Regions from separate parts of the Mycetocola sp. Y719 genome, predicted to be linked through region 2. Evidence: predicted binding sites of a transcription regulator. Region 2 holds the regulator's gene; the other holds the start of a gene.
The links. The regulator HspR, encoded in region 2, represses chaperone genes until heat shock. The targets are predictions, from matches to a motif close to AAGTTGAGTCNNNNNGACTCAACTT.
Positions count from the first base shown of each region.

Region 1: the regulator HspR is predicted to act here: its motif matches at 7,850-7,874, upstream of AC1M0F_RS10300 (Hsp20/alpha crystallin family protein).

Region 1 is NZ_JBWYGY010000002.1:846,406-861,156, reverse strand. It holds gene resB (cytochrome c biogenesis protein ResB) at 1-1,140, shown strand, start outside; gene AC1M0F_RS10330 (DUF3054 domain-containing protein) at 1,137-1,547, shown strand; gene ccsB (c-type cytochrome biogenesis protein CcsB) at 1,593-2,543, shown strand; gene AC1M0F_RS10320 (o-succinylbenzoate synthase) at 2,559-3,581, opposite strand; gene AC1M0F_RS10315 (1,4-dihydroxy-2-naphthoyl-CoA synthase) at 3,735-4,640, shown strand; gene AC1M0F_RS10310 (hypothetical protein) at 4,774-6,072, shown strand; gene AC1M0F_RS10305 (AMP-binding protein) at 6,147-7,304, shown strand; gene AC1M0F_RS10300 (Hsp20/alpha crystallin family protein) at 7,360-7,809, opposite strand; gene AC1M0F_RS10295 (1,4-dihydroxy-2-naphthoate polyprenyltransferase) at 7,988-8,977, shown strand; gene AC1M0F_RS10290 (DUF4229 domain-containing protein) at 8,980-9,279, opposite strand; gene AC1M0F_RS10285 (PLD nuclease N-terminal domain-containing protein) at 9,370-9,786, shown strand; gene menD (2-succinyl-5-enolpyruvyl-6-hydroxy-3-cyclohexene-1-carboxylic-acid synthase) at 9,779-11,467, shown strand; gene AC1M0F_RS10275 (PPK2 family polyphosphate kinase) at 11,527-12,396, shown strand; gene AC1M0F_RS10270 (isochorismate synthase) at 12,393-13,655, opposite strand; gene AC1M0F_RS10265 (DUF1272 domain-containing protein) at 13,708-13,944, opposite strand; gene ubiE (bifunctional demethylmenaquinone methyltransferase/2-methoxy-6-polyprenyl-1,4-benzoquinol methylase UbiE) at 14,104-14,751, shown strand, end outside.
Region 2 is NZ_JBWYGY010000003.1:34,335-49,085, forward strand. It holds gene solA (N-methyl-L-tryptophan oxidase) at 1-685, shown strand, start outside; gene AC1M0F_RS12020 (hypothetical protein) at 851-1,204, opposite strand; gene AC1M0F_RS12025 (LLM class flavin-dependent oxidoreductase) at 1,255-2,634, opposite strand; gene AC1M0F_RS12030 (glycosyltransferase) at 2,764-3,978, opposite strand; gene AC1M0F_RS12035 (DUF2017 family protein) at 4,011-4,538, opposite strand; gene clpS (ATP-dependent Clp protease adapter ClpS) at 4,535-4,819, opposite strand; gene fgd (glucose-6-phosphate dehydrogenase (coenzyme-F420)) at 4,976-5,980, shown strand; gene AC1M0F_RS12050 (MBL fold metallo-hydrolase) at 6,041-6,799, shown strand; gene AC1M0F_RS12055 (NADPH-dependent F420 reductase) at 6,796-7,440, shown strand; partial or broken gene AC1M0F_RS12060 (DUF817 domain-containing protein) at 7,441-8,289, opposite strand; gene AC1M0F_RS12065 (class I SAM-dependent methyltransferase) at 8,299-9,441, opposite strand; gene AC1M0F_RS12070 (DUF2062 domain-containing protein) at 9,446-10,564, opposite strand; gene AC1M0F_RS12075 (heat shock protein transcriptional repressor HspR) at 10,781-11,194, opposite strand; gene AC1M0F_RS12080 (DnaJ C-terminal domain-containing protein) at 11,200-12,189, opposite strand; gene AC1M0F_RS12085 (nucleotide exchange factor GrpE) at 12,195-12,821, opposite strand; gene dnaK (molecular chaperone DnaK) at 12,824-14,695, opposite strand.

The DNA of each region.
Region 1 (14,751 bases), on a different contig from region 2:
GACGTGTCCGTGTCCGCTGAGCGTGGCTACCTCCGGGAGACCGGCAACCTCGTCTTCCACTCCGCGCTCGTCGGCATCCTCGTCACCGTAGCCGTCGGCGGCGGTCTTGGTTACGCCGGTCAGCGCGTCGTCGTCGAGGGGCAGACCTTCGTGAACACCCTGCTCGATTACAACTCCTTCAACCCTGGTCGCTTCTACAATCCCGACTCGCTCGCGCCGTACTCGCTTTCGCTCGACTCCTTCGACGTGACCTACGAGCAGGAGAACCTCGACGCATACGGCCAGCCGACCGACTTCACCGCGAACGTCACCACCCGCCTCCCCGGCGGCGAGGAAGAGGAACGGTCGATCAAGGTCAACGACCCGCTCCGTTTCGAGGGCACGGACGTCTACCTGCTCGGCAACGGCTACGCGCCGACGATCACCGTGCGAGACCCCGAAGGTGCTGTCGTCTTCACGGACTCGGTCCCGTTCCTTCCCCAGGACGGGAACCTCACGTCCCTCGGCGTGATCAAGGTCCCTGACGGGCTGGAGAAGCAGCTCGGCATGATCGGGTTCCTCTACCCGACGGCCTTCGAGATGGAGACCGGCGCGTATACGTCGACCTACCCTGACCTCGTCTTTCCTGTGCTCACCCTCAACGTGTATTCGGGTGACCTCGGCATCGACGCCGGTGTTCCGAAGTCCGTGTATTCGCTCGACCTCGACGACATGACCCAGCTCACCGGCGGCGAGACCGGTGTCGACTCGATCGAGCTCATGCCTGGACAGAGCCAGGAGCTGCCGGACGGGCAGGGCACGATCACCTTCGAGAACGCGAATCCGGATGCGGCTGAGCCGACCGACGACGACGTCACCACCGCTGACTTCACCGGGTCGGTTCCCCGGTTCGCCTCGTTCGACGTCCACCACGACCCGACTCAGGGCTGGGTGCTGCTCTTCGCGATCCTGATCCTCGGCGGCCTTCTGACCTCCCTCTTCGTTCCCCGCAGACGGGTCTGGATCAAGGCCACAGATCACGCCGACGGCACCGTCCGTGTCGAATACGCCGGCCTCGCACGCGGCGAGGACCCCGGTCTCGCGGATGCCGTCGAGGTCATCGCTTACCGGCACGGCACCGCGCTCGGCCTCGAGCGATGACGACGAGGGTCAGCTGGGTTGCGCTGGCGCTCGGCATCGACCTCGTCGCGACACTGGTCTTCGTGCTCACCGGCAGGGGAAGTCACAACGCGGACGCGAGCATCGCCGGTCTGCTGACCACCTGGTGGCCGTTCGTCGTGGCTCTGCTTCTCGGCTGGCTGGTCACCGTCGCCTGGAAACGACCGTTCGGAGTCGTGCACCCGGGGATCGGAATCTGGCTGGTCACGGTCATCGGTGGGATGGCCCTGCGTGCGATATCGGGCCAGGGCACCGCCGTGCCCTTCATCGTCGTCGCGACGATCGCCCTCGCCGTGCTGCTCGTCGGCTGGCGGGGGATCGCCGCCCTCATCCGGCGGCGCCGTGCATCCTCGACTGAATCTCCCCGCGAAACCGGAAGGTACTCTTAGACCGTGGACTTGAACGAACTCTCAGTGCTGTCCCTCTGGTCGGCCATGGCGATGTACGCACTCGCCTTCATCGCGTTTGCGCTCGACCTGGCCAAACGGTCGGCAGACGTCACTGCGGCGACGCAGGCGACGGCATCCGTCGAATCCGCATCGACCGCAACGGCAACCTCCGGGTCCGGCTCGCGTGTCGCGACGCTCGCCAGGGCTGACGTCGATGCACCCGATGTGACCGCGAAACGCTCGCCCGTCCTCCGGGTCGCCGTTGCGCTCACCGTCATCGGTTTCCTGCTGCAGCTGACCGCGACGGTCACCAGGGGCGTTGCGGCCGAACGTGTGCCGTGGGCCAACATGTACGAGTTCGCGATGACAGGAACACTGCTCATCATCGCCGTCTACCTCGCCGTTCTCGTGCGTGTGGACCTGCGGTTCCTCGGCACCTTCATCACCGGGCTCGTCCTTGTGCTCCTGGGCATCGCCGCCGTGAACTTCTACGTCGAGGTCGTCCCGCTGCCGCCGGCACTGCAGTCGGCGTGGCTCATCATCCACGTCTTCGTCGCGTCGACCGCGACGGCGTTCTTCGCGCTCGGCTTCGCGCTTTCGGTGCTTCAGCTCGTCCAGCATCGTCGTCAGATGGCCGGAACCGACCTGAAGAACCTGAAGCTCAAGTTCCTGGCGACACTGCCGTCGGCCGAGCGGCTCGAAAACCTCGCCTACCGCACCAACATCGTGGCGTTCATTCTGTGGACGTTCACCCTCATGGCCGGTGCGATCTGGGCAGAACGCGCCTGGGGCCGGTACTGGGGCTGGGACACCAAAGAGGTCTGGACATTCATCATCTGGGTGATCTACGCCGGGTACATCCACGCCCGTGCCACCCGTGGCTGGCGCGGATCACGGTCGGCCTGGCTGTCGATCATCGGCTTCGCCGCCGTGATGTTCAACTTCTCAGTCGTCAACCTGTTCTTCAAGGGTCTGCACGCGTACTCGGGCCTGTAGGCCCTCTCGGCGGCGCTACCCGATCAGCGGTGCTCGGTCGAGCAGCGCGTGACAGCGACGCAGCCGGTCAAGCCACCATTCGCGTCGTTCCTCTGCGGCTGCATAGCCGTCGAGCAGTCGTGGTGACGGGATGACCCGGCGCACGTCGATCGATCCGTGAACGGCCTGCAGCGGATCATCCGTCACGTCAGCGGACAGCAGCGAAGCGGTCCCGAGTCCGCAGTCGTATTCGAGCTCGGGCACGGCGGCGGCGAGCCACGCGCCCATCGACAAGCCGACGGAGGTGTCCAGCGCGCTCGATACGACGACAGGCAGCCCGGCCTGGTCGATGATCTCGAGCGACCGGCGGATGCCGCCAAGCGGCTGCGCCTTCAGCACGAGAATGTCTGCGGCGCCGGCCTGGGCGACAGCGATCGGGTCAGCAGCCTTACGCACGCTCTCGTCAGCGGCGATCGGCACACCCATGTACTTCGTGCGGCGGCGGATTTCTACGAGCTCTGGCACGGTGTCGCACGGCTGCTCGACGTATTCGAGGTCGAACTCGGCCAGGGCATGGATGGCGTGCTCGGCTTCGTCGACGTTCCATCCGCCGTTGGCGTCGACACGGATGCGGCCCTCAGGGCCCATCAGGTCACGGACGGTGCGCACCCGTGCGACGTCTTCGACGAGGGTCTGCCCGCGCTCAGCGACCTTCACCTTCGCGGTCCGGCATCCGTCGAAGCGCTTGAGGATGCCTGCGACCCTGTCGACATGGACAGCCGGGACCGTCGCGTTGACCGGGATGCTCCGCCGCACCGGGGTGGGAAGGTCGCCCCACGCGAACTCGACAGCTGCGCGCAGCCAGGTCGCACTCTCGGCGTCGTCATACTCGACGAACGGTGAGAACTCAGCCCAGCCGTTCTCGCCTTCGAGGAGCAGCGCCTCACGGACCTCGATGCCCCGGAACCTGGCCGCCAGGGGAAGCGCCACCACCCGCGCCGAGGCGAGGAGGTCACCAAGATCCGGCAGCGGCCGGCCGAACGACGATGTGTCAGGCATGCTCTCATTCTGCCGTGCCGGACGGTGAACACACGCCCGACAGGAGCCGTCGGGCAAAAACTGCGGATGTGTCCTGTTGAGTGTGCGTCGAGCACAGAATCTCCTGTTGAGCTGCGCGCGGGTGAACCGAGTGCGGCTCACTAGGCTGAAATCATGACCGTGTCTGAGATTTTCGACGAGAGCGCGTGGGTCGAGGTTGCCGGATTCGGCGCCCTGACCGACATCACCTACCACCACGACGTCTCGGGCCGGATCGCCCGGGTCGCGTTCAACCGCCCTGAGGTGCGCAATGCCTTCAGGCCGCACACGGTCGACGAGTTGTATCGTGCCCTCGAGGACGCCCGCACCAACCCCCGCATCGGAGTCGTGCTCCTTACAGGCAACGGGCCGAGCCCCAAGGACGGCGGCTGGGCGTTCTGCTCGGGTGGCGACCAGCGCATCCGGGGCCGCGACGGCTACAAATACTCCGAGAGCGCCGAGGCGTCCGGCGTCGACACGGCCCGCAGCGGCCGGCTGCACATCCTCGAGGTGCAGCGCCTCATCCGGTTCATGCCGAAGGTCGTCATCGCCGTCGTCCCTGGCTGGGCCGCAGGAGGCGGGCACTCACTGCACGTCGTCTGCGATCTCACCATCGCCAGTCGTGAGCACGGCAGGTTCAAGCAGACGGATGCCGACGTCGGGTCCTTCGACGCCGGTTACGGCAGTGCGTACTTCGCCAGGCAGATCGGGCAGAAGTTCGCCAGGGAGGTCTTCTTCCTCGCTGAGGAGTACTCCGCCCAGCGCGCCTACGAGATGGGTGCGGTCAACGCGGTCGTCCCGCACGAGGAGCTCGAGTCCACCGCGATCGACTGGGCGCGGACCATCCTCACGAAATCGCCGACGGCGATCCGGATGCTCAAGTATGCGTTCAACGCCGTCGATGACGGATTGATGGGCCAGCAGGTCTTCGCCGGGGAGGCCACGCGCCTGGCCTACGGCACGGACGAAGCGGTCGAAGGGCGTGACTCGTTCCTCGAGAAGCGCGAGCCGGACTGGTCGCCGTACCCGTGGCAGTTCTAGGGCGACCGCCTTTGATTCCGCTCCGGCGGGTCGGATCGGACGGTCTGCGGGACGGGCTCTGACGCCGTAACTGGGGGTCGGCGATCCGGCGGAAAGCGGCTCGTGGTCACTCCGCTGATGCCAGTATTGGCCGGTGCCCACAGACAACCAGGACACGGCGGTGCAGCCGGTCGATGACGTCGTTCTCATGATTCTGGGAACGGATGCCGCGTTCAGCGGGCGCCTGCACGCGTCGCTATCGCGCCGCAAGGTGCCGGCGATCTTCATGGAGGATCAGGAACGGTACGGGTTCCGCTCATTCATCGTGAGAATTCTGGGGGACGAAGACGGATCCCCCCTGCGTTGGGTGACCCACGCCCCAGGGCTGCATGGTCTGGAACCCCTCGACCGTGCAGGCCTCGTCGAAGAGTTGAGCATCGAACTGGGGTGCCTGGTGGAGTCGCCATTCGAAGGGTTCGACGGAACGCGCGGTACCGATACCTCCGAAGTCGCGGGGGATGCCGGGGATCCGCAGGACGACGGTGGCGCGGAGCTCGAGAACGCGGCCTGTGCCGAGGCCTTCTCGGTGAGTGCATTCACCTGGTACACGCCGGGCGACACCGATATCGTGAGCGTCCTCGCGCGACAAGCGGGAGAGGCCTTCGTGGTGTGCCCTGCCGGTTCCGGCTACGTAGCAGAACCCACCGAGTCGCCGGAGTCGGTCTTCGATGGAGGAACCTGGGCAGCGAAGGGTGGTCTCTTCCTGGCACGATCCGCCGGACGACGAGGGGTCGGCTTCTACTCGAAGCGCGAGCCCGTCGTCGTTCACTGGTGGGACGAGGTCTGGACTGTCGTCGATCCGGCGAAGCCATGGGAGACGGACGCGGAGGGTCTGGCCGTTCGTGACTACCTCGAGATGCTCCTTCCGGTGCCCGAGCCTGAGCCGTGGATCGAGAACTTCGCTCTCGATCCCCAGCGCGCCGAGGAACTCCGGATTCTGTTCCGACACGACGTGAGCGACGAGAACACATTCGATCGGGTGGTCAGAGCAGTCGGCCTGCCGCCACTCCTTTCCGACGTGGCATCGGGACGCACTCGTCTGCTGGACGTCGAGGGAGCTGAGACGATCCAACCGAGCACGATGTGGCAGGCCATGAAGGGAATGGCGCGTGAGGAATGGGAACGTCCCGTCGAGTTTCCTGCGTGGGCCGCTCCGCTGAAGCGATGGCAGGAACGGCGGCGCCGACGGTCAGCGGGCTATCTCGCACTCATGGGCACCGCATTCGTCGGCGTTGCGGTTCTTCTCGCGGTGAAGCTGGCCGACGGGGCGGACATCGAGTCCGTGTGGTGGAGGTTCGCCGTGCTCGGGTATTGCATCCTCGACGTCGCGTGGCCGCGGCGGGCCGCCGCGGAGTCCGCGATCTCGGACTCCGCCGCAGCGCCGCAGTCCTGACCGCCGCAGGGATCTCGATTCGCTCCTCCGTCGCCACTCGATCAGTGGGAGGACGGCAGTCATACACTGAGACCATGACGCGGATGCTCGTACGGGTGCCGGCCACGGAACCACTCGACCTCATGGTCGAGTTACGCCGCGCCCTGGACCGCTCGGGCCCGGCGCTCACGCCCGTCGAGGCGAGCGAGCCGGAGACCTCCAGCGACGAGCAGGTGCCGCAAGCGGTCGGCGTCGTCATCGAAACCTCCGGCTCGACCGGCGTGCCCAAGCGGGTGGCGCTCAGCTGCGACGCCCTGCTCGCCAGCGCTGCGGCCAGCGCGACGGTGCTCGAAGGCCAGGGGCAGTGGCTGCTCGCGCTTCCCGCCCACTACATCGCGGGCCTCCAGGTGCTCACCCGGTCGATCGCCGCCGGGACGGTTCCCGTCGTCCTTCCGCCCGGCCGGTTCGATCCCGCCGCCTTCGCCGAAGCGTCACGCTCGCTCACCGGAGAGCGTCACTACACCTCGCTCGTTCCCCTGCAACTGGCCCGTCTGCTGGAAAGCAGGGCTGGGCTGATGGCGCTCCGCCGTTTCGACGGCATCCTCGTCGGCGGGCAGGCCACGCCTCCGCAGTTGCTGCAACGCACCGAACAGCTCGGGCTCCCGATCTTCCGTACCTACGGTTCGAGCGAGACCGCGGGCGGCTGCGTCTACAACGGCGTCCCGCTCCCCGGCGTGCATGTGCGCGTCGTCGACGACCAGATCGAGCTGGCGGGACCGATGCTCGCCGAGGGATACCTCGGCGACGATGCTCTCACCGATCGCACCTTCGTCGTGGCGGACGGGCTCCGCTGGTATCGCACCGGCGACCTCGGCGAAGTCGAGGAGGGCCGCATCCGCGTCACCGGGCGCGCTGACAACGTCATCATCTCCGGAGGCGTCAACGTTTCGCTCGACCGCGTCGAGCGCATCGTCCGCGGGCTGCCCGACCTGACCGAATCGGTCGTCGTCGCAGCGCCCCACCGTGAGTGGGGCGAGGTTCCCGTCGTCGTCACGACCGGGTCGCACCCGTCGCTCCGTGAGATCGCGGATGCCGTGGCCGATTCCCTGGGCAAGCCGTCGCGTCCCGCCCACATCCTGCGGCTCGATTCGCTTCCCGTGCTTCCCTCAGGCAAGCCCGACCGGCTCGCGATCATCGCGATCGTCGCCGTGGCTCTGCGGGACGACGAGTCCGGCCCGTCGATCCCGGTATAGCCCTCACACACGGCGACGGCCGGGGCCGAATGCCCCGGCCGTGACGACCGCGCGATCAGGCGTCGACGGACTTCTGCGATTCCTTCACCGTCAGGCTCTCCTGCTCGTTGCCTGCCGCGACCTCGATCTTGCGCGGTTTCGCACGCTCGCTGACCGGGATCGTGACGCTGAGCACGCCGTTCGTGTAGTTCGCGGCGATGCGCTCGATGTCGATTCCCTGGCCGAGGTTGAGCTGGCGGAGGAAGGAGCCAGACATCCGCTCGCGGGCGATCCACTTGGCGCCCTCGGCGGCGGCGAGGGTGCGTTCGGCGCGGATCGTCAGCAGCTGTCCGTCCACGTCGATGTCGACCGATCCGGGATCGATACCGGGGAGGTCGGCCGAGAGGACGTAGTGGTCGCCTTCACGATAGAGATCCATGGGCATCAGGCGCGGGCCCTGGCGTGCGCCGAGCATGGCTTCGGTGACGCGGTCGAGGTCGCGGAACGGGTCGAAATTCAGTGCCATCTGAGAGATCCTCCTTGTTCGTTGTCTCTGTGGGTTGTCAGAGTTGAGTCGATGGGACTCAACTTGGAAACCATATTAATAATCGCCGCGAAAATGTCCAGTCGGTTCGTGTTTGCTCTGAGAGAACGGGCAGGCGGATGCCGGGTAAGCTTCTCGCGGAACAGAGGGAGGTTGCCCCGTGGCAGCTCAGAAGCAGAGGCCGACGGCCCCACAGTCACCCAGCGGTGCCAGGCCGAAGGGCAAGGGCAGGAGCGGCAATCCGGCCGCACGGCCGTACGAGAAGATCCGCCCGGCGACGTTCGGCGACTGGGTCGCCGGTGCACGTGTCTTCACACTGTCGATGTCGATCTCCCCCGTGCTCGTCGGAACCGGCGCTGCCACCGTTGCCAACGACCCGGGCGAATTCCACTGGGTGCGCGCCCTGCTCTGCCTCGTGATCGCCGTCAGCCTGCAGATCGGCGTGAACTACGCCAACGACTATTCAGACGGCATCCGCGGAACCGACCGTCACCGCGTAGGACCGTTCCGCCTCGTCGGCAGCGGACGGGCGAAGCCGAAGACGGTTCTCATCGTCGCCCTCGCCTTCTTCGGAGTGGCTGCAGTAGCCGGCCTCGTCCTCACCGTCATCACAGGACTCTGGTGGCTCATCGCCGTCGGCGCCGTCGCCATCCTGGCCGGCTGGTTCTACACCGGTGGCCGTCGCCCGTATGGATACAACGCACTCGGCGAGCTCTTCGTCTTCGTGTTCTTCGGACTGGTGGCAACCCTCGGCACGGCGTACGTGCAGTCCTTCACGCTCAACCAGGAGGCCTGGCTCGGCGCGGTCGGCGTCGGACTCATCGCCGTGGCCACCCTCATCGTCAACAACATCCGTGACATCGCCCAGGACGAGGAGGCCGGCAAACGAACCCTCACCGTGCTGCTCGGCGGACGGGCCAGCCGTGCGCTCTACATCGTCTGCGTGCTCGCACCGTTCGGAATCGCCGTGTGGCTGGCGTTCTTCTACCCGATCGCGTGGTTCGCGCTGTTCGGGCTCCTCGCGGCGCTGCCTGCGGTCATCATCGTGGCCACAGCGCGCAGTGCGAAGGAGTTCGTGCTCGCGCTCAAGCTCACCGGTCTCGTGCAACTGCTGTACGGGCTCGCGCTGCTCTGGGCGTTCTGGAAATAGCCTCAGCGGTCGGTGGGTGAGGTGGTGTCCCTCGCGGATGCCGCCGCATCCGTCACCGAATCCTCAGCGTCCTCGTCACCGCTGGCTTTGCCCTTCGACCTGTGCCGGAGGTCGTAGAGGTCACGCGAGACGGCCTCCCGCGGCGTGCGGAGGAAGATGTACGACACGCTCAGCCCGATCAGTGCGGCGAGCACGGTCGCGATCCACGGCTCGATCCCGAGGAACAGCAGGATGACGAGCGGGATGGCGAATGCGGCCAGGCGCAGCACCGTGTAGTACACGACGGGGGGAATGCGTTTCACCCTCCCAGTGTAAACGGGCGCGGCTGAGGGAGCCCGGGCCTGCCCGGCGACAGGGGGCAAGTTCCCAGAACGGCGGGCTACGATGAAGCTATGCGCTGGTTCATCATTTTGGCGGTCGTTCTCGTTGTCGTGACGATCTATTCGGTGATCGACTGCGCCGTGATCCCCGCCAACCGCGTCCGTGGGCTGAAGAAGCCCGCGTGGATCGTCATCATCCTGCTGCTCCCCGTCCTCGGCGTCATCCTCTGGTTCGTCATCGGTCGGGCTCGCGCCGGGCACGAGGCCAAGCCGCGCCTCGCTCCCGATGACGACCCGGCGTTCATCGGCACCCTCGGCCGTGACCACGAGCAGGATGAACGAATCCGCCGCCTCGAGGAAGAACTCGCCGCGCTCGATTCAGACGCTCCAGACCCCGGTGCCACCGGCAAGCCGACACCGACACCAGACGACACCCCGGACGGTACGGCTGGCCACACGCCCGACGACTCGGGCCGAACGGATGCCTGACGCCGGTCCGGCAACCACGTACTCCGTCGCTCTCCTGGAGGAACTGGTGCGCCTCGGCGTGCAGGACCTCGTCGTCTGCCCTGGCTCGAGGTCGCAGGCGCTCTCGCTCGCTGCAGCGGCCCTGGAACGGGCCGGCTCGATCCGGCTCCACGTGCGCATCGACGAGCGGGTGGCCGGATTCCTCGCCCTCGGTCTCGCCGTGGAGAGCGGTTCGCCCGCTGCCGTGATCGTCACAAGCGGCACGGCGGTCGCCAACCTGCACCCCGCCGTTCTCGAGGCGAACCACTCTGGCGTCCCGCTGCTCCTGCTCACCGCCGATCGCCCTGACGAACTCCGCGGCATCCGCTCGAATCAGACCACCCACCAGGCCGGCATCTTCGGTGTCGCCGTGCGCTTCACCCGCGATGTGCCCGCCCCGATGGGTGAGGTCGATGATGCGGCATCCGCCAGGACCCTCGCCAGGCTTGCCGTCGATGCAGCCGTCGGTGTCGGCCCGGCCGGCCCTGGGCCCGTTCACCTCAACCTCGCACTGCGCGAACCGTTGTCGACGCCGATCGTCGCGCTCGACCGGGTTGAGCAGACGGGCACTCCCGTTGCCCGGACCTCCAGGATCACCCGGCCAGGGATCCTCCTCGAACGTGGCAAGCGCACCGTCGTCATCGCCGGCCATGGCGCAGGCCCCGTGGCCGAATCGCTCGCCCATGCCGGCGGCTGGCCGCTGCTCGCCGAGGTGTCGAGCGGAGCGCGCTTCGGCAGGAACCTCATCGTGGCCTACCGTGAGTTGCTCGCCGATCCGGACTTCGGAGGCCAGGTCGAGCGGGCCGTCGTGTTCGGGCACCCCACGCTCAGCCGCGAAGTGCCCGCCCTTCTCACCCGCGACGGCGTCGAGGTCGTCGTCGTCGCCCCGACCGGCGACGAGGTATACAACCCCGGCCACCGCGCTGCCCACATCGTCGGCGCAGCGGCCATCGTCGACGGAAGCATCGATCGCGCCTGGATCGGATCCTGGGTCCAGGCGTCCCGGACCATCTCCGACGAGAAATCCCACGACGTCGCCCCCGACCTCGAGGCCGCCCATTCGTCTGACCCCGCCGTCCGCCTCGGTTACGTGAAGGGTGAATTCGCGGCCGTCAGGGCTCGGATCGACCGCCGGATGCTCGCCCTCGCCGTCTGGGGAGCCACCTGGCCGCACGACCGCCTGGTGCTCGGCGCATCGCGACTGATTCGAGACGTCGACGCCGCCGTGCCCGGCAAAAAGATCCACGTCCACTCGAACCGGGGACTCGCCGGCATCGACGGCACCGTGGCCACAGCCCTGGGGATCGCCATCGCCAGCCAGGTCGATGGTGCTGGAGTCACCCGGGTCCTGCTCGGCGACCTGACACTTCTCCATGACGCCGGAGCGCTGCTCGGCGGCATGGGCGAGACGACGCCCAGGATCCAGGTCATCGTCGGCAACGACGGCGGAGGCACGATCTTCGACGGCCTCGAAGTGGCCGAGTCCACCGAGAACGCCGATTTCGACCGGGTGCTCTACACGCCGCAGCGGGTCGACCTGGCCGCACTGGCCGCCGCCTACGGCTGGTCGTACGTGAAGGCGACCACGAGGGGAGACCTCGACCAGGCGCTCACGGCCCCCGTGGCATCCGGCGTTCTCATCGAGGTCCCGCTCGACCGCTGACACCGCGCGGGATTCCGCAAGGCATTGAGCATCGGCTGTGCGGCCGCCACAATGAGCCAATGACCTCAACGAAGCGGCAAACAGAAACGGCGTGGGAGAAGTCCTGTGCGGAACTCCTCCGTGTGGACAGCGATTTCACACTGGCCGACGTCGACGCGAACTCGACGCCCGGATTTCTCGGCGGGAAGAAGAAAGGCAAGGCGGAACTCGCCGCCGCCGCCCTCGACCTGGACGAGAAACAGGAGCGGCTGTTCGCCGCATCGAAGGGCGAGGCGACGGATGCCGTTCTGCTCGTCCTGCAGGCGATGGACACCGCGGGAAAGGGCGGCATCGTGCGGCACGTCGTCGGCTCCGTCGACCCGCAGGGTGTCACCGTCGCGGCGTTCAAAGCGCCGACGAAGGCAGAGCTCCAGCACGACTTCCTCTGGCGGATCCGCAAACGCCTGCCCGAGCCTGGCTTCATCGGGGTGTTCGACCGATCCCACTACGAAGACGTCCTCATCGCGCGCGTCCACGGACTCGTCGAGCCCGTGGAGATCGAACGGCGGTACGGAGCCATCCTCGACTTCGAGAAGGAAATCGCCGACCGCGGCATCCGGATCATCAAGGTCATGCTGCACATCAGCGCCGACGAACAGAAGGCGCGCCTCGCTGAGCGCATCGACCGGCCGGACAAACACTGGAAGTTCAACCCGGGAGACATCGACGAGAGGCAGCACTGGCCGGAGTATCAGGCTGCATTCCAGACGATGTTCGAGCGGACCTCGACGGACGAGGCGCCCTGGCTCGTCGTGCCGGCGAACAAGAAGTGGTACGCACGGGTGGCCGTCCAGCGCCTGCTCATCGACACGCTGACCCAGATCGACCCGCAGTGGCCGCCGGCCGATTTCGATGTGGCTGAGCAGAAGGCCCGGCTGGCCGCGACCTAGCCGAACGCGTCGACGATCGGCCGGAACTTCATCCGGGTTTCGGTCAGTTCCTTGTCCGGAACGGACTCTCCGACGATTCCGCCACCGGCATATGCCGTGACGTCACCGCCAGGCGCGACCTGGGCGCAGCGGAGGGCGATGGCCCATTCGCCGTCGCCGTCCGCGCCGACCCATCCGACTGGTCCGGCGTACCGGCCCCTGTCGAACGGCTCGAGCTCGGCGATGAGGGCAACGGCGGCAGGCGTCGGCGATCCGGCGACCGCGGCCGTCGGGTGCAGCGCGTCGATGAGGTCGAGCGACGTGGCGTCGTCGGTGAGTGTGCCTTCGATGTCGGTGGCGAGGTGCCAGAGATTCGGCAGCTTGAGGGTGAACGGCATCTCGCTGGTCAGCACGTGTGAGGTGTGCGGCCGGAGCGACGCCAGCACGCTCTGCACGGCGAACTGATGCTCGTCCTGATCCTTGGTGCTGGTGACGAGGTTGACGGCCGCCTGCTGGTCCGCTTCGGCGTCCGCGCCGCGAGAGGCCGTCCCGGCGAGGACCCTGGCTGTGACCGAACCGTCCTGCACCCCGACGAGGGTCTCCGGGCTCGAGCCGACCAGGCCGTCGATGGCGAACGTCCAGCAGTCCGGGTAGCCGAGCGCGAGATCGGAGACGACGCGTCGGAGGTCGGCGTCAGCGGGGATGCGACCGGTGAGGTCTCTCGACAGAACGACCTTGCTGAGGTCGCCGTCGAGGATCCTGGCGACAGCCTGCGCCACGTGCGCCTGGAAACCGGCGGCGGTCTCGGCACCCGGAGTCAGGGTGACGCGGTACTCGGGTCCGAACGCCGTCGCCCGGAGTTCAGGCGAAACCGCGTCCTGCTGCTCGCCGCGCACCCGGATCCGGGTGAGCCAGGTCACTCCGTCGCGACGTCCGAGAACGATCTGCGGCACGATCAGCACACTCGACTGTGCCGATCGGTCGGCGAACGCGAACGTGCCGAATGCGACCAGCCCCGTGCCCGGCATCCGGAGCGGGTCGGTGACGGTGGCCGCTGCGGCCACGTCCCGCCAGGCGGTCGCGGCATCCTTCATCCGGGTCTGGCCGGAGAATTCGAGCCGCAGCGCTTCACCGATGCCGGCGATACCGGCGCCCTTGCGCAGCCAGAGGAGGGGGCGCTGGGGGTCGACGAGGGCGATGAGCGAGCGGACATCGTCGACCTTGTGGGTCTCGACGATCAGATGCTGCACGGAGGATGCGAGTGTGCCGGGTTGAGTCACCCCCCAAGCGTACGCCTCGGCGCGAGGCACCCAGCCGGCGGTCGGCTGATGTTCAGCGGGCTCCGAGGCAGTCCGGGCTGAGCACGCGGGTCGTGGATGCCGGGTTGGTCGTCAGCTTCTCCGGCGCGCGCGTCGGTCGCACGGTCAGGTCTCCTCCGCAATTGGGGCAACGGCCGCCGGGGAACGTGGCGGCGCAGTCCTCGCACCAGGTGCATTCGAACGAGCAGATGAGCACGTTCGCATCGCCGGGGGACAGGTCGCGATCGCAGCATTCACAGTTAGGACGCATCTGGAGCATGCGGTTTCCTCTTCGTCTCGCCGGTCTGCCGTCTGGTCGTGTCGCCAGCGTAGCGGGCGTTGGCCGGCGCAGACAGCACTCGGCGTGGGCCGAGCGCAAGGCCCTGCCCGGGGCCATCGGCCGGTGCACCCCCGGACGTAGACTGAGAGGATGAACAAGGCAGATCTCTCCAAGCAGCCACAGCAGGTTTCCGCCATGTTCGACCAGGTCTCGACGCATTACGACCGCACGAACACGGTGATGAGCGTCGGCAACGACCAGCTGTGGCGGGTCGCGACGACGCGGGCCATCGATCCGCACCCCGGCGACCGCATCCTCGACCTCGCCGCCGGCACCGGGACCTCGAGCGCATCCATCGCCAAGTCTGGTGCTACCGTCATCGCCGCGGATTTCTCCCCCGGCATGATCGAGGTCGGGCGCAAGAAGTTCGGTCGCGTGCGCAACATGCAGTTCGTCGAGGCGGATGCCACGGATCTCCCGTTCGCCGACGATGAGTTCGATGCGACGACCATCTCGTTCGGGCTCCGCAACGTCGTCGAGCCGAAGAAGGCGATCGCCGAGATGTTCCGCGTCACCAGGCCGGGCGGCAGGATCGTCATCTGCGAGTTCTCGACGCCGCCGAACCCGGTCATGAAGGGGCTCTACGACTTCTACCTGAAGCGCGTCACGCCGCTGCTGGTCAAGTTCTCGAGCTCCAACCCCGACGCATACGACTACCTCAACGACTCGATCAAGGCGTGGCCGCCCCAGGCTGAGCTTTCCTCCTGGTTGCGTGGAGCGGGCTGGACCGAGGTCAAG
Region 2 (14,751 bases):
GCAGCATGGAGCACGGATGCATTTCGGCGAGACCGTGCTGTCGTGGTCGGCGACCCGCGGTGGCGGTGTCGAAGTGGTGACCAGTCAGGGAAAGTACGGGGCCGACCGTCTCGTTGTCGCGCCTGGCGCCTGGTCGGCCCAGTTGCTCGGCGAGGTCGGGGCGCCTGTGACCCCCGAGCGCCAGGTCGTCTACTGGTTCGCTCCCGGCTATGCGCCGGGTCGCCCTGCGTACGAGGATTACGCCGCAGGTCGACAGCCGGTGTTCATCGAACGCACCGACGGTAACGACCAGGTCTACGGGTTCCCGATCGCTGACGGCCCGGCCGGGGGCATCAAGATCGGGTTCTTCCGCGACGAGCGGCCGACGGACCCGGATGCCGTCGATCGCGAGGTTCTCCCGTTCGAAGTCGCTCGCATGCAGGCGCGAGCGCTCGAACTCTTCCCGCACCTCACCGGCCGCCTGCTCGATGCGCAGACCTGCCTGTACCCGAGTTCTCCTGACGACCACTTCATGATCGGCCTGCACCCCGAGTTCTCGCAGGTGACGGTCGCCACCGGCTTCGGCGGCCACGGCTTCAAGTTCGTGCCGGTCGTCGGGCAGATCGCCGCCGACCTGTCGACGAGGGGACGCACGGACCTGCCGATCGACCTGTTCTCGCTCGACCGGCCAGCACTGCAATTCTGAGTCGATCCATGAGCTCTATCTCGGAGGGTGAGATCGGCGGCACACAGGACTACGCTGACTGCAAAATCGGACCCGTCCGAACGCAAAACAACGACCCGCTTTCCCAGGGGGCACTGGGAAAGCGGGTCGTTTTGCGCAAATGCGGTCTGAGCCGCAACCTTTCAATTATCGCCCGGCGGGTGGCCCTGGCGGTGGAATGACGGGCGTGTCGTTGTCGATATACGTGTCGTCGGAACGGTCCGCGCTCGGTGCCTCGGCCCCTTCCGGCGTCGCCGCTGCGGCGAACTCGCTGGGCGACTCGCCTGTGACGTTCCCGGGGTGCGTCTCGTCGAAATCGTCGAGGATGCCGTTGGTCTGGTCGAACGGGTGGGCGACGTCGCCCAGCACGCCCACGTTCTCGCTCGTGGCGTCGACGGATTCGGAGCCGGTGGTGACAGGCCCCGTGCGATCGGCCGTGCTGACTTCTCCGTCAGCGTCGGTGATCTTCACCTGGTCTTCGATGTCTCGTTCTTCGTTCATACCCCGACGCTACGCGCGGGGATATCGACGGCAAGACCCTTGACAGACGATCAGGCGAGGGTCGGACTGACCTTGAAGCCGGCGCCGCGATGCTCGGCCGGGAGATGGTCGCCGCGCCCGTGGAGCTTGTTGCGAAGGCTTCCCGGCTCATAGTCGCTCGGGTAGGCGTCGCGCTTCTGGAGCTCGGGGACGACGAACTCGACGATGTCCTCGAACGTGCCCGGCGTGATCGCATAGGCGAGGTTGAATCCGTCGACGTCGGTCTCGTCCACCCACGACTGCAGCTGGTCGGCCACTTCGGCCCCCGAACCGACGATCCGGGTCCCGAGGCCGCCGATCCCGGCCCAGTTCGCGATGTCACGGACCGTCCACTCGCTGCCGTCTTCGGATGCCGCCTGGAAGTTCGCGACCGCCGACTGGATGGCGTTGCTCTTCACGTCGCCGATCGGGTCGTCGAGGTCGTACTGGGACAGGTCGACTCCCATCCACCCTGACATGAAGACGAGGGCGCCTTCAGCGCTGGCGTACTGCTGGTAGTCCTCGTGCTTGGCCTGGGCCTTCTCGGGCGTCTCATCGGTGATGATCGTGACGAGCTGGTAGATCTTCGCGGAGTACCGGTCGCGGCCAGCCGCTTCGAGGGCATCCCGGATCTTCGACACCGTCGACTTCAGGACGGCCTTCGTCGGCGATCCGACGAAGATGGCCTCGGCGTTCTCGGCGGCGAACTGGATGCCACGCCCTGAGGCGCCGGCCTGGAAGATCACCGGGGTGCGCTGCGGGGACGGTTCGGACAGGTGGATGCCTGGCACGGTGAAGTTCTTCCCAGCGTGCCCGATCTCGTGCACCTTGGCCGGGTCGGTGAAGATCCCCGTCTCGCGGTCACGGACGACGGCGTCGTCCTCCCACGAACCCTCCCAGAGCTTGTAGAGCACCTCGAGGTATTCGTCGGCGATGTTGTATCGCTCGTCGTGTTCGACCTGGTCGTCGTGACCCATGTTGCGCGCGGCGCTGGGCAGGTAACCGGTGACCACGTTCCAGCCGATACGACCCTTGGTGAGGTGGTCGAGTGTGGAGAGTCGCCGTGCGAACGGGTACGGGTGCTCGTAGGCCGTTCCTGCGGTGATCCCGAAGCCGAGGTTCTTCGTCACGGCCGCCATGGCCGAGACGAGCAGCAGGGGGTCGCTCACCGGGACCTGCGCGCCGTTGCGCAGCGCGGCTTCGTTGCTGCCGCCATAGACGTCGTAGGTACCGAGCACGTCGGCGATGAACAGCCCGTCGAACTTGCCGCGCTCGAGCAGCTGGGCCAGTTCGGTCCAGTAGCTGAGGTCGGTGTACCGGTGCGACTGGTCGTCCGGGTGGCGCCAGAGCCCTGGGGACTGGTGGGCGACGCAGTTCATGTCGAAGGCATTGAAGCGAATGTGACGGGCCATCGTCCCATCGTGCGGGGAATCCGGCTTTCGCGCTGGGCGGGCCGACACACGGCGTCACAGAACACCCGGGGCGCGCTCAACAGGACGAACTGCTCGCGCGCGACGCTCGACAGGAGCAAGCGCCCGATTTCAGCGGGCGGTTCCTGTTGAGCGCGCGGGCGGACCGGCGAGCACCCGCTCGTACACGTCGATCATGCGGGCCGTCTGATAGCTCTGCCTGAACTCCTGGCTGGTCTGAGGCTCCACCACCAGTGTCGTTCCGGATGCCACGTCGGCGGCCACGCGACGGATTACCTCGGCGAGCGCCGCCACCGACCCGTCGTCCGGCTGCCAGTAAGTGTCCTTCGGGAGTTCCCCGGCGATGTTCGGGTCGCTCACGATCGACGGTGTTCCGAGCGCGGCAGCTTCGAACACGGTCATGCCCTGGGTCTCGAAGCCGATCGACGTCTGCACGAGGGCGTCGGCTGAGGCGATCGCCGTGAGGGCATCCCGGTACGGCACCTTGCCCGCGAACCGTACCCGGCCGACGAGGCCGTGGTCGCGCACGAACGCCTGGGCCTTCGACAGCAGCAGGCCTGCACCGTACAGCCGGAACTCGGCGTCCACGTCGGCCACCCGAATCGCCTCGAGATATTCGAGGATTCGCTTCTCCGCGCTCATTCTCCCCATCCAGACGAACAGCGGCCGGGAGCGCTGCCTCGGCACGGCGTCGGCGAGCACCTCTTCGACCACGGCGTCGTCCGCCCCTGTCCAGATCACGTCGACGTCCGCGGCGACGCCCTTCCGTTCCAGCAGCGACGCGAAGTGCCCGCTCGGCGCCGTCGAGGCATCCGCGCGAACGGCGAGTTCGTTGAGGAATGACCACGCGCTGGGGGCGAGGCGGGACCGCGTCGGCTTGAGCACCAGGTGCTGCCACCAGAGCAGCCCACGCACCGCCAGCCGGGGGAACGGGACGACCTGCTCGATCCCGAACTCCATGTGGTTGTGAAACGTGTGCACGGTGCGGATGCCGTGCCTCGCGGCATAGCGGTATCCGAGCATCGCGCCCCAGTAGTCGGCCTGCACATGGACGATGTCGACCGGCGCTCGCGTGGCAAGTGCCGCGTCGAGAAAGCGGTCGGTGCGGCGGGAGACGAGAGTCATCGAGTATTCGCGGTCGAGGGTGATCGGCACGGACGGCGTGTCGACGTAGTCCGGGTCGCCGGGATGCTCGCGGTGCATCTTCGGGGCACAGACCGTCACCGTGTGCCCGGCCTTCTCGAGGAAACGCTTCTGCAGTCTGAGTGAGACCTGCACTCCGCCGAGGGAGTCCGCGTGCTGGTCGCTGAACATCAGAATGTGCATGGTCCAACAAGCGTAGCCGGGCAACCCTGCGGTCAGCCGCTGATGCCCTCGACCTCTTCCAGCGCCTCGAGCAGCGACCCCTGCGCGAAACCGAACCAGTCGTACAGGCTCTCGACGTAGTCGTTGTCCGAGTCGACGTCCGGCTCGGTTCCCGTGGCGATGCCGAGGCTCGTGGCCAGGACGAGCCTCAGGTCAGTGAGCGTTCCGAGCCAGTACATCGCGTACTCGCGGTCGAGCTGCACGGTGCGCACCTCTCCGTCGCCCGTCCGGAGGGTCTCGGCGTTGTCGAACGAGACGAGGACGCCCCTGGCGTTCTCGATCTTGCGGTCGATGAGGTCGTCGAGGGTGAACCGGCGGAACTCGTCTGCCGCCTCCGGATCGTCTGCGTATGCATCCGGGAACAGACGGGCCAGCACGCCGGGGTCGACGTTCGCCTCGCCTTCCTTCACCCGCTCGAGCAGTCCGATGATCTGCTGCACGAGGTCGGTGAAGACGACGACCTCCTGCACCTCGAATTCGGCAAGGAGGTCTCCACCGGAGAGTGCGTCGAACGCTCTCATTCGGGCACCTTGACCAGCGTCGACAGCAATCCGTAGCCGTGCATCGCAACCACGTGGCGTTCCATCTCCTCGCGACTCCCCGTCGCCACGACGGCCCTGCCCGAGTTGTGAACCTGGAGCATGAGTTCGTCGGCACGCGCCTGGTTGAACCCGAAATAGCTGCGGAACACCCACGAAACGTAGGTCATCAGGTTCACCGGGTCATCCCACACCACAGCGTTCCACGGCGTTCCGAGCGTGAGCGACTCGGCGAGGTCCTTGCGGTGGTCTAGTTGCGGCACGCTCCCAGCTTTGCACTCGACGCGTCCAAAGCACAGCCCGCGGACGGGGCGAGGCCCCGTCGCCGGGGCCGGAGGACCACAATCCTCAGCGGCGTTCCCCGGTCGTTGCGTATTGTCGTCAGAAGGGCATCGCGCCCATCGACGACGGGAGTGAACGTGTTGAAACTTGGAGTGAAGGCGTCGGCGGAGCAGTTCGGCCCGCGCGACCTCGTCGAGATCGGCGTCATGGCCGAGGAGCACGGATTCGACAGCGTCACCGTGAGCGACCACTTCCAGCCGTGGCGACACAACGGCGGCCACGCGCCCTTCTCCCTCGCGTGGATGACCGCGGTCGGTGAGCGTACCGAGCGCATCAGCATCGGGACATCGGTGATGACGCCGACCTTCCGGTACAACCCGGCCGTCGTCGCGCAGGCCTTCGCCACCATGGGCTGCCTCTACCCTGACCGCGTCTTCCTCGGCGTCGGCACCGGCGAGGCCCTGAACGAGATCGCGACCGGCTACCAGGGCGAGTGGCCCGAGTTCAAGGAACGTTTCGCCCGCCTGCGTGAAGCCGTCGACCTCATGCGCCAGCTCTGGGTCGGCGACCGTGTCGACTTCGACGGCGAGTACTACACGACCCGCGGTGCGTCGATCTACGACGTGCCGGACGGCGGCGTGCCCGTCTACGTGGCGGCGGGCGGTCCCGTCGTCGCCAGGTACGCCGGTCGCGCCGGTGACGGCTTCATCTGCACGTCCGGTAAGGGCATGGAGCTGTACACCGACAAACTCCTCCCCGCTGTCGCCGAGGGCGCAGCGAAGGCCGGCCGCGATGCCGACGAGATCGACAAGATGATCGAGATCAAGATCTCCTACGACACGGACCGCGATGTCGCGCTCGAGAACACGCGCTTCTGGGCCCCGCTCTCGCTCACGCCTGAGCAGAAGCACTCCATCGAGGATCCGATCGAGATGGAGGCGGCGGCTGACGCCCTCCCGATCGAACAGGTCGCCAAGCGCTGGATCGTCTCCTCCGACCCCGACGAAGCCGTCTCGCTGATCAAGCCGTACATCGACGCCGGCCTGAACCACCTCGTCTTCCACGGCCCCGGCGGCGACCAGAAGCGGTTCCTCGACCTCTTCGAGCGTGACCTCGCCCCGCGGCTCCGCGAGCTCGGCTAGGGAATGCTCGGGGAGAACACTCCGCTGACCAGGGCCATACGGGCACCGAATCCGGGGCCGATGACCCTGAACGGCACGAACAGCTATCTGGTCGGCGCCCGGGAATCGGGCGGCATCGTGATCGTCGATCCCGGACCGGACGATGCCGGGCATGTCGGTCGGTTGGCGGCCGCTGGCCGGATCGACCTGATCCTGATCACGCATCACCATCTCGATCACACGGGTGGCAGCGCTGAGCTCCACCGGCTCACAGGGGCTCCTGTCCGTGCGTTCGATCCGGCGTTCTGCATCGCTGGTGCGCCGCTTCTCGACGGGGAGGTCATCGCGGCAGCGGGCACGAGCATCCGCGTCGTTGCCACTCCCGGCCACTCGGCCGATTCGGTCTGCTTCGTCATCGGCGGGGATGGACCTCACGGGTCGATTCTCACCGGTGACACGATCCTGGGGCGCGGCTCGACGGTGATCGCGCGCGGCGACGGCGACCTCGCGGCGTACCTGTCGTCGCTCGAGAGGCTCCGATCACTCGGACCCCTGACAGCGCTCCCCGCTCACGGGCCGATGCTCCCCGATCTCGAGGCAGCCTGCGACGAGTACCTCGCCCACCGGCGCTCACGTCTCGACGACGTGCGGTCGGCGCGTGTGCTGCTCGGCGCAGATGCCACGGTCGCTGCGGTGACTGACATCGTCTACGCCGACATCGACCCTCCACTCCGCTTCGCCGCCGAGTACTCGGTCGAAGCGCAGCTCGCGTATCTCGACGCCATCGACTCCGCCGCTGAGGGAACAAACCCGACGCAGAAGGGCTTCCACTCAGCATGACAACTCTTGGACTCATCGGGTCAGGCCACATCGGCTCCCAGCTCGCACGCGCCGCCGTCTCGCACGGCTACGACGTGATCGTCTCGAACTCCCGCGGACCCGAGTCCCTCACCGAGCTCATCCTCGAACTCGGTGAACGGGCGACAGCAGGGACGACAGCGGATGCCGCGGCGGCCGACCTCGTCGCCGTCGCGATCCCGCTCAGGGAGATCGAGAACCTGCCTGCCGACCTCCTCGCCGGCAAGGTCGTCATCGACACGAGCAACTACTACCCTCAGCGGGACGGACGCATCGCGGTGCTCGACGAGGAGCAGACGACGGTCTCCGAATTGGTGCAGGCGCATTTCACCGACGCCAGGATCGTGAAGGCGTTCAATCACATCTACGCGTCGGCCATCACCGACGACGCCCAGTCAGCGGGGACCGCTGAACGGCGGGCCCTCATCGTCGCCGGGGAGGACGCGGCTGCCAAGGTCACCGTGGGCGCCTTCATCGACGCGATCGGATTCGATGTGCTCGACATCGGCGGACTCGCGGAGAGCTGGCGCATCCAGGTCGGAACGGCCGCCTACGGGCCGCGGCGCGACCGCGAGGAGCTCGAGATCGACATCGCCCAGGCCCAGCGGCCCGGCGGGCACTGAGTCCGGCGGGCGTGGTTTGTAGACCCACGCCACCAGCACGACCGAGATGATCATCAGCAGGAACCACGAGACGAGTTTCGCGGCACTGACGAGGCTCCAGCCATCGAGCTGGTCCGGGTAGAGCCAGGCGCCCGCCCACGTCCCGATGTTCTCGGCCAGCCAGATGAAGATCGCGACGAGCGCGAAAGCGATGAGCAACGGCATCCGGAACGTGCGCCGGAAGATGCGGAAGTGCATCACGGTCCGCAGGTACACGACGATCACCGCGGCGAGCAGCAGCCAGCGGAGGTCGACGATGTAGTGCTGCGTGAAGAAGTTGAGGTAGATCGCCGAGGCGACGATGGCGGTGATCCAGCGCCGCGGGTAGCGGTCGAAGCGCAGGTCGAACAGCCGGTAGACGCGGACCATGTACGACCCGACCGCCGCGTACATGAACCCGCTGAACAGGGGCACTCCGCCGATGCGCAGGATACCCTCCGCCTCGTACATCCATGATCCGACGTCGGTCTTGAACAGTTCCATCACCGTGCCGACGACGTGGAAGAGGATGATCACCCGCAGTTCCCGCAGGGTCTCGAGTTTCGCGGCGACCATGACGATCTGGATCGCGATGGCGGCGAGGGTCAGGGCGTCGTTGCGGGCGAGCGCCGCGTCATCCGGGTACCACAGCCGTGCCGCGACGATGACGACCAGGAGCGCTGCACCGAACGCGCACGCCCACGCCTGTTTCGCTCCGAAGACCAGGAATTCGACGAGTTTGGAGCGGATGCCGTCCGTCGGCGCCGTATCGAGCAGGCGATGCGCGGCATCGTCGATCAGCTGTTCGACCGACGTGAACCTGCGAGCCATTGGTCCAACCTACCCGCGGGCGTCCTCCGCCCGGCGCCTCACGGAGACGGTCACGGTGAACTTGGAGTTCCGCCCGAGCTGGCGGGTGGGCCCGAGAAGCCGTTCGAGCGTCTGGCGGTAGCCGAGGTGGGAGTTCCACACTGTCCACAGTTCGCCTCCCGGTTTCAGCACGCGAGCCGCATCCTGGAACAGCTTCTCCGCGATGCCGGCGTGCACGGTCGCTCCGACGTGGAACGGAGGATTCAGCAGGATGAGCTCGGCGGAGGCGTCCGCCCACGCGGACAGAGCGTCATCCCGCACGACACTCACCCGGTCGGCCACACCGTTCGCGAGGGCGGTCTGGCGTGCGGATGCCACGGCGGCCGCCGATTGATCGGTGGCGGTGACGAGAATGTCCGGGTGGGCGCGGGCGACGGCGGTGGCGAGGACCCCGGCGCCGCAGCCGAGGTCGATGGCCTCCCTGGCGGCGGGCAGAGAGTCGAGGAAGCCGAGCAGGAACCGCGTGCCGATGTCGATCTTCGTGCCGGCGAATGCGGCTCCGTGCGCGCACACCCACAGCCCGAGGTCGTCGTGGAACTCGCGGGCCGGCCAGGCCGGATCGCCCGTCGCATGCCGAGGTCCGCTTGCGACGAGCACCCGTGATTTCTGCTGCGCCAGCGATGCTGCCACTGTCTCGAAGGATCGTCCGAGCACGTCGTTCATGGCGTGGGTCATGTGTTTGACCCGGCCGCCGGCGAAGATCACGACGTCCGGGCTCGCGGTGAGCGCGAGCAGTTCGCTGATCTCGGCGAGTGCGTCCAGTGAGCGGGGCAGCTGGAGCAGGACGGTCCTGGCCCCGCGGAGGGCGGATGCCTCGAGCGGCACGCTCGTGAATGCATCCGTCAGCCCGAAGCTGTCCGCATTCGCGGCGAGTGCCCGCTCACCGGACAGCTCGTCCTGGTGCACGCGGATGCCTGTGGCTCCTGCCGTCGCCGCGGCGAGCGTCAGCGCCCCGTAACGGTCGCCGATCACGACGACGTCGCCTGGTGCTGACGCAGCGAGCGCTTCTGCCGCGGTGCCGAGGAGGAGCCGGTCGGTGGCGTCTGACGCGAGGAGGTTCGGTGCTTCCACGTCTGGCCACCGGCGGAGCCGGTCGAACGGGAAGTCTGTCACTGAATCAGGGTATCGGTGGCGCCTGCATTGACGTGTCTCCCGTGGGCCGCTCGCGGAAGGCGTGCGCCATCCACCACCAGCTGAGCAGCCCGATCAGGGCGCTCACGATGAGGCTGACGATGCCGCCGACAGCGGCAACGGTGACCAGCGGGGTGAAGTCGAAGTCGGAGAGTGAATCGAGCCCGCCGGGGTCGCCGAGGCCCTCGGGCACATTCGTGGTCGGGGTGAACATGTTCCCCAGGTTGAGGAGAGGCGAGGTGATGCCGCTGATGAAGCCGTTGGCGACGATCGCGATGCCGAGTCCGCTCCAGGTGACGGCCACCGGGCGGTTCACCGTGTGGCCGCGAAGAATCCAGATACTGGACAGGTAGCCGAGGACCCAGATGATCACGCCGAGAATCACCATCCCGATGAACCAGGGAGCCGCCGTCGACCAGGCATCCCGGACGAACTGCTCGACGACGTCAGGGCCGGCGAGGCCGTCCTGGGAGAAGTCTTCAGGGTTGCGGCTGGCGATCCAGCCGAACAAGGCTCCGAAGAATGCGCCGAACGCCGCGATGGCCAGTGGAATCATCACCAGGGCGAACCCGAGACTCATCAGGGTGAAGGAGACGGCGCCGGCGATCATGGCACCGCGCTTCTGACGCGGGCCGAGCGGCGGACGGCGGGGCACCGTCGGCCCTGGCGCGTACGCGATGGGTGCCTGCTGCTGATACCCCGGTTGTGCGTATCCCGGTTGCTGCTGGGTGTACCCAGGCGCCTGCTGGAGATAGCCCTGCTGCTGGTGCGGATACGCAGCCGGCTGCTGTGCATGGCCCGGTTGCTGCGGATAGCCCGGTTGCTGCGGATAGCCCGGTTGCTGCGGATAGCCCGGTTGCTGCGGATACCCGGCGGTCGGGTACGCGGGAGCCTGCATGGGCCCGGGTGCCGGAGCCTCGGGCGAGTCAGGGGCAGGAGGCGCCGGGGCGCCGGGAGGCGGGGCCAGCGGTGATCCGGGCGGCGGGCCGTCCGACGCTGCGGGCGGTTGAGGTTCCACCGGCGGCTGCGGTGCCGTCGGGTCAGGACCCGGCTGCTTTCCTGGGGTCGAAGGATTGTCGGGAACGTGCTGTTCGTGCTCGCTCATGCCGCCAGCTTAACGACCCGTTCGCATCCGCGTAACCCACGCGGCCAAATCGGTCGGCCGAGTCGGATTTTGCCTCCGATCAGCCCGAAAGCCCCGGCCGGTCGGGTCCAAAGGGCAGCCAGCAGAATCGAGTGGTCCTGAACGGCTGCCCGCGCGGCATCCGAACGACCATTCGGGCCCACTCGACGCTTGGCGGGTCCGGGATGCCGGCCGCGGTTAGCGCTGGAACGGCCGCCAGATCACGAGCTCCGTGCGTCGCTGGGCGCGCGTGCCGCTCTTCAGCGGAACGACGTCGCCCTGCGATCCGGCCGCGAACACGCGGCGCCCGGGCGACTTCACCAGCTCGCTCGCGAGGGCATGCTCGAGTTCGCGGACGCGCGAGGCCAGCGCCGCCACCTCGTTTTCGAGGGTGAGGATGCGACTGATGCCCTCGAGGCTCACGCCCTCCGCGCTCAGTCGGGCGACTTCGCGCAACTGTGCGACGTCACGCATCGAGTACCTGCGGGACTTGCCCGCGGTTCTCGTCGGGGAGACGAGGCCGAGCCGGTCGTACTGCCGCAGGGTCTGCGGATGCATTCCGGCCAGCTCGGCCGCCATCGCGATCGCGAAGATCGGCGAATTCTCGTCCATCCTCGTTATCCTCGCGCCCGGTGGATGAGGTCCTCGCGTGGGTTCTCGTGCGGTTCCAGCTCGTGGAAGTGCTCGAGAGCGGCCTTGGCTTCCGCGCTGAGGTGCGACGGGACCGCGACCTGGACGACCGCGAGCAGGTCGCCGGTGCCCTTCGCTGTCGATACGCCCCTGCCCTTGACCCGAAGGATCCGGCCAGAGGGGGTCCCAGGAGCGACCCGCAGTTTCACGGGGTCGCCGCCGAGTGTCGGCACCTCGATCGTGGCGCCGAGGGTGGCCTCCACGAACGTGACAGGCACGTTCACGCGCAGGTTGAGCCCGTCTCGTTCGAACACCGGATGCTTGCGCACGGTGACCGTGAGAACGAGGTCGCCGGCAGGGCCGCCGTCCGGAGACGGGTGCCCCTTGCCGCGCAACTTGATCTTCTGTCCGTCGGCGACGCCGGCCGGGATGTTGACCTTGATCGTGCGGCCTTCGGCAGTCTGCAGGGTGATCTGCTCACCCTTGGTCGCCGTGAGGAAGTCGATCGTCGTGGATGCTGTGACGTCGCGGCCGGGCGTCGGCCCGCCGAACCCGCGGTATCCGCCCGTGGGCTGGCCGAAGCCCCCACTGCGCCCGAACATCCCGCCAAGGATGTCTTCGAAGTCGGCCTGCTGGTAGCTGGTGCTGGTGCCGCGTGCGCCGCCACCGAACATCCCGCCGAAGACGTCGTCGAAGCCACCGGATGCCCCGCCGCCGCCTGGGGCGGTGAAGCGGGCTCCTGATCCCATCGCGCGCACGGCGTCGTATTCCTTGCGCTGCTCGGGGTCGTTGAGCACCGAGTATGCCTCGCTGACCTCCTTGAACCGGGATTCAGCCTTGGCGTCTCCCGCGTTCGAGTCGGGGTGGTACTTGCGCGCGAGCTTGCGGTAGGTCTTCTTCAGCTCCTCCGGCGTCACATCCTTCTTGACGCCGAGGATCTTGTAGAAGTCCTTGTCGAACCAGTCCTGACTTGCCATCGCGTCTACTCGGCGGGAACCGCGACGACGACCTTGGCCGCGCGAAGCAGAGTCGAGCCGACGAGGTAGCCGGTTTCGACGACATCGATCACAGTGGCAGCCTCGACGTCCGGCGACGGCTGCTGGAAGACAGCCTCGTGGACGTTGTGATCGAACGCATCGCCCTTCGCGCCGAACGGCACGAGGCCGATCTTCTCGACGCTCCCACGCAGCTTCGCCGCGATCGTCGCGAACGGCGCGTCGCCCTCGAGGTCTCCGTGCTTCTCAGCGCGGTCGAGGTCGTCGAGCACAGGCAGCAGCAGCTTGATGACATCACCGGTGACGCGCTCGCGCTCCACCTCACGGTTCGCCTCGGTGCGCCTGCGGTAGTTGGCGTATTCGGCGGTGACACGCTTGAGGTCGACGAGGTGCTCGTGCTCAGGATCTGCGTCAGCGACGCGCTCGCCGAGATCCTCGTCGAGGCCGTCGGCCTGCGCGGCGTCGAGGATGTCCTGGACCGTCAGTTCGTCTTCGGTCGTCTCGGGCAGTTCGGAGTCCACCTGCGACTCAGGGTCGGAAGCTCGCGCTTCCGACCCCTCGTCCACTGGCTGAACCTCGTCACCGTTGTCTGGAGTCGGGTTCTTGTCAGTCATGTTTACTTCTTGTCGCTCTCGGTCTCGGTCTCGTCATCGACGACTTCGGCGTCGACGACATCCTCATCGGACGCCGTCTCGGTGGGCTGCTCAGCGCCTTCGGCCGGAGCCGACTCCGCCTGCTGGGCCTGCGAGTAGATCGCTTCGCCGAGCTTGACCTGGCTCTCGTTGAGCTTGTCGTACGCGGTCTTCACCGCGGCCTCGTCGTCGCCCGCGAGGGCGGACTTCAGTGCGTCGACGTCGCCCTGGACCTCGCTCTTGACGTCCTCAGGCAGCTTGTCGTCGTTCTCCTTGATGAGCTTGTCGATCGAGTAGGCGAGCTGCTCGGCCGTGTTGCGCGTCTCGGCTGCCTCACGGCGAGCCTTGTCGTCTGCAGCGTGCTCTTCAGCCTCGCGCACCATACGCTCGATGTCTTCCTTCGCCAGCGAGGAACCGCCGGTGATCGTCATCGACTGCTCCTTGCCCGTGCCCTTGTCCTTGGCGGACACGTGCACGATGCCGTTGGCGTCGATGTCGAAGGTGACCTCGACCTGCGGGATGCCGCGAGGCGCAGGGGCGATGCCCGTGAGCTCGAACGTTCCGAGGTTCTTGTTGTCGCGGGTGAACTCACGCTCACCCTGGAAGACCTGGATCGCGACGGACGGCTGGTTGTCGTCCGCCGTCGTGAAGGTCTCGCTGCGCTTGGTCGGGATGGCCGTGTTGCGCTCGATGAGCTTGGTCATGATGCCGCCCTTGGTCTCGATGCCGAGGGAGAGCGGGGTGACGTCGATGAGGAGGACGTCCTTGCGCTCGCCCTTCAGCACACCGGCCTGGAGTGCGGCGCCGACGGCGACGACCTCGTCAGGGTTGACACCCTTGTTGGGCTCCTGTCCACCGGTCTCTTCCTTCACGAGCGCTGAGACGGCGGGCATCCTGGTGGAACCACCGACGAGCACGACGTGCGCGATGTCGCCGACCTTGATGCCTGCCTCACGGATGACGTCCTGGAACGGCTTCTTCGTGCGGTCGAGGAGGTCGCTGGTCATCTGCTCGAACTGGGCGCGGGTGAGCGTCTCGTCGAGGTTGGCCGGACCGTTCTCGGTGAGCGAGAGGTACGGGAGCTGGATCGACGTGGACATGCCAGAAGACAGTTCCTTCTTGGCCTGCTCAGCGGCTTCCTTGAGACGCTGCTTGGCGATCTTGTCGTTCGAGACGTCGACGCCTGTGGTCTCCTTGAAGCGCTTGATCAGGTGCTCGACGACGCGCTGGTCCCAGTCGTCTCCACCGAGGCGGTTGTCACCGGCGGTCGCGCGGACCTGGATGGTCGAGAAGTCGTCGTCCTTGCCCACTTCGAGCAGCGAGACGTCGAAGGTTCCGCCACCGAGGTCGAAGACCAGGATGAGCTCGTCTTCCTTGCCCTTGTCGAGGCCGTAGGCGAGTGCGGCAGCGGTCGGCTCGTTGATGATGCGGAGCACGTTGAGTCCGGCGATCTCGCCGGCTTCCTTCGTGGCCTGGCGCTCGGCGTCGTTGAAGTACGCGGGGACGGTGACGACGGCATCCGTCACCGTGTCGCCGAGGTACTGCTCGGCGTCGCGCTTGAGCTTGGCGAGGATCCGTGCCGAGATCTCCTGCGGGGTGTACTTCTTGTCATCGACGGCGAAGGTCCAGTCGGTGCCCATGTGGCGCTTGACTGATGCGATCGTCCTGTCGACGTTGGTGACGGCCTGACGCTTGGCGGTCTCACCGACGAGCACCTCGCCGTCCTTGGTGTACGCGACGACCGACGGGGTGGTGCGGAGGCCCTCGGCGTTCGCAATGACGGTGGGCTCACCACCCTCGAGGACGGCAACGACCGAGTTGGTGGTTCCGAGGTCGATTCCTACTGCACGTGCCATGTGTTTCTATCTCCTTTGAGACCGGGTACGGTCTGATTCGAATGGGGCCTGAAAAG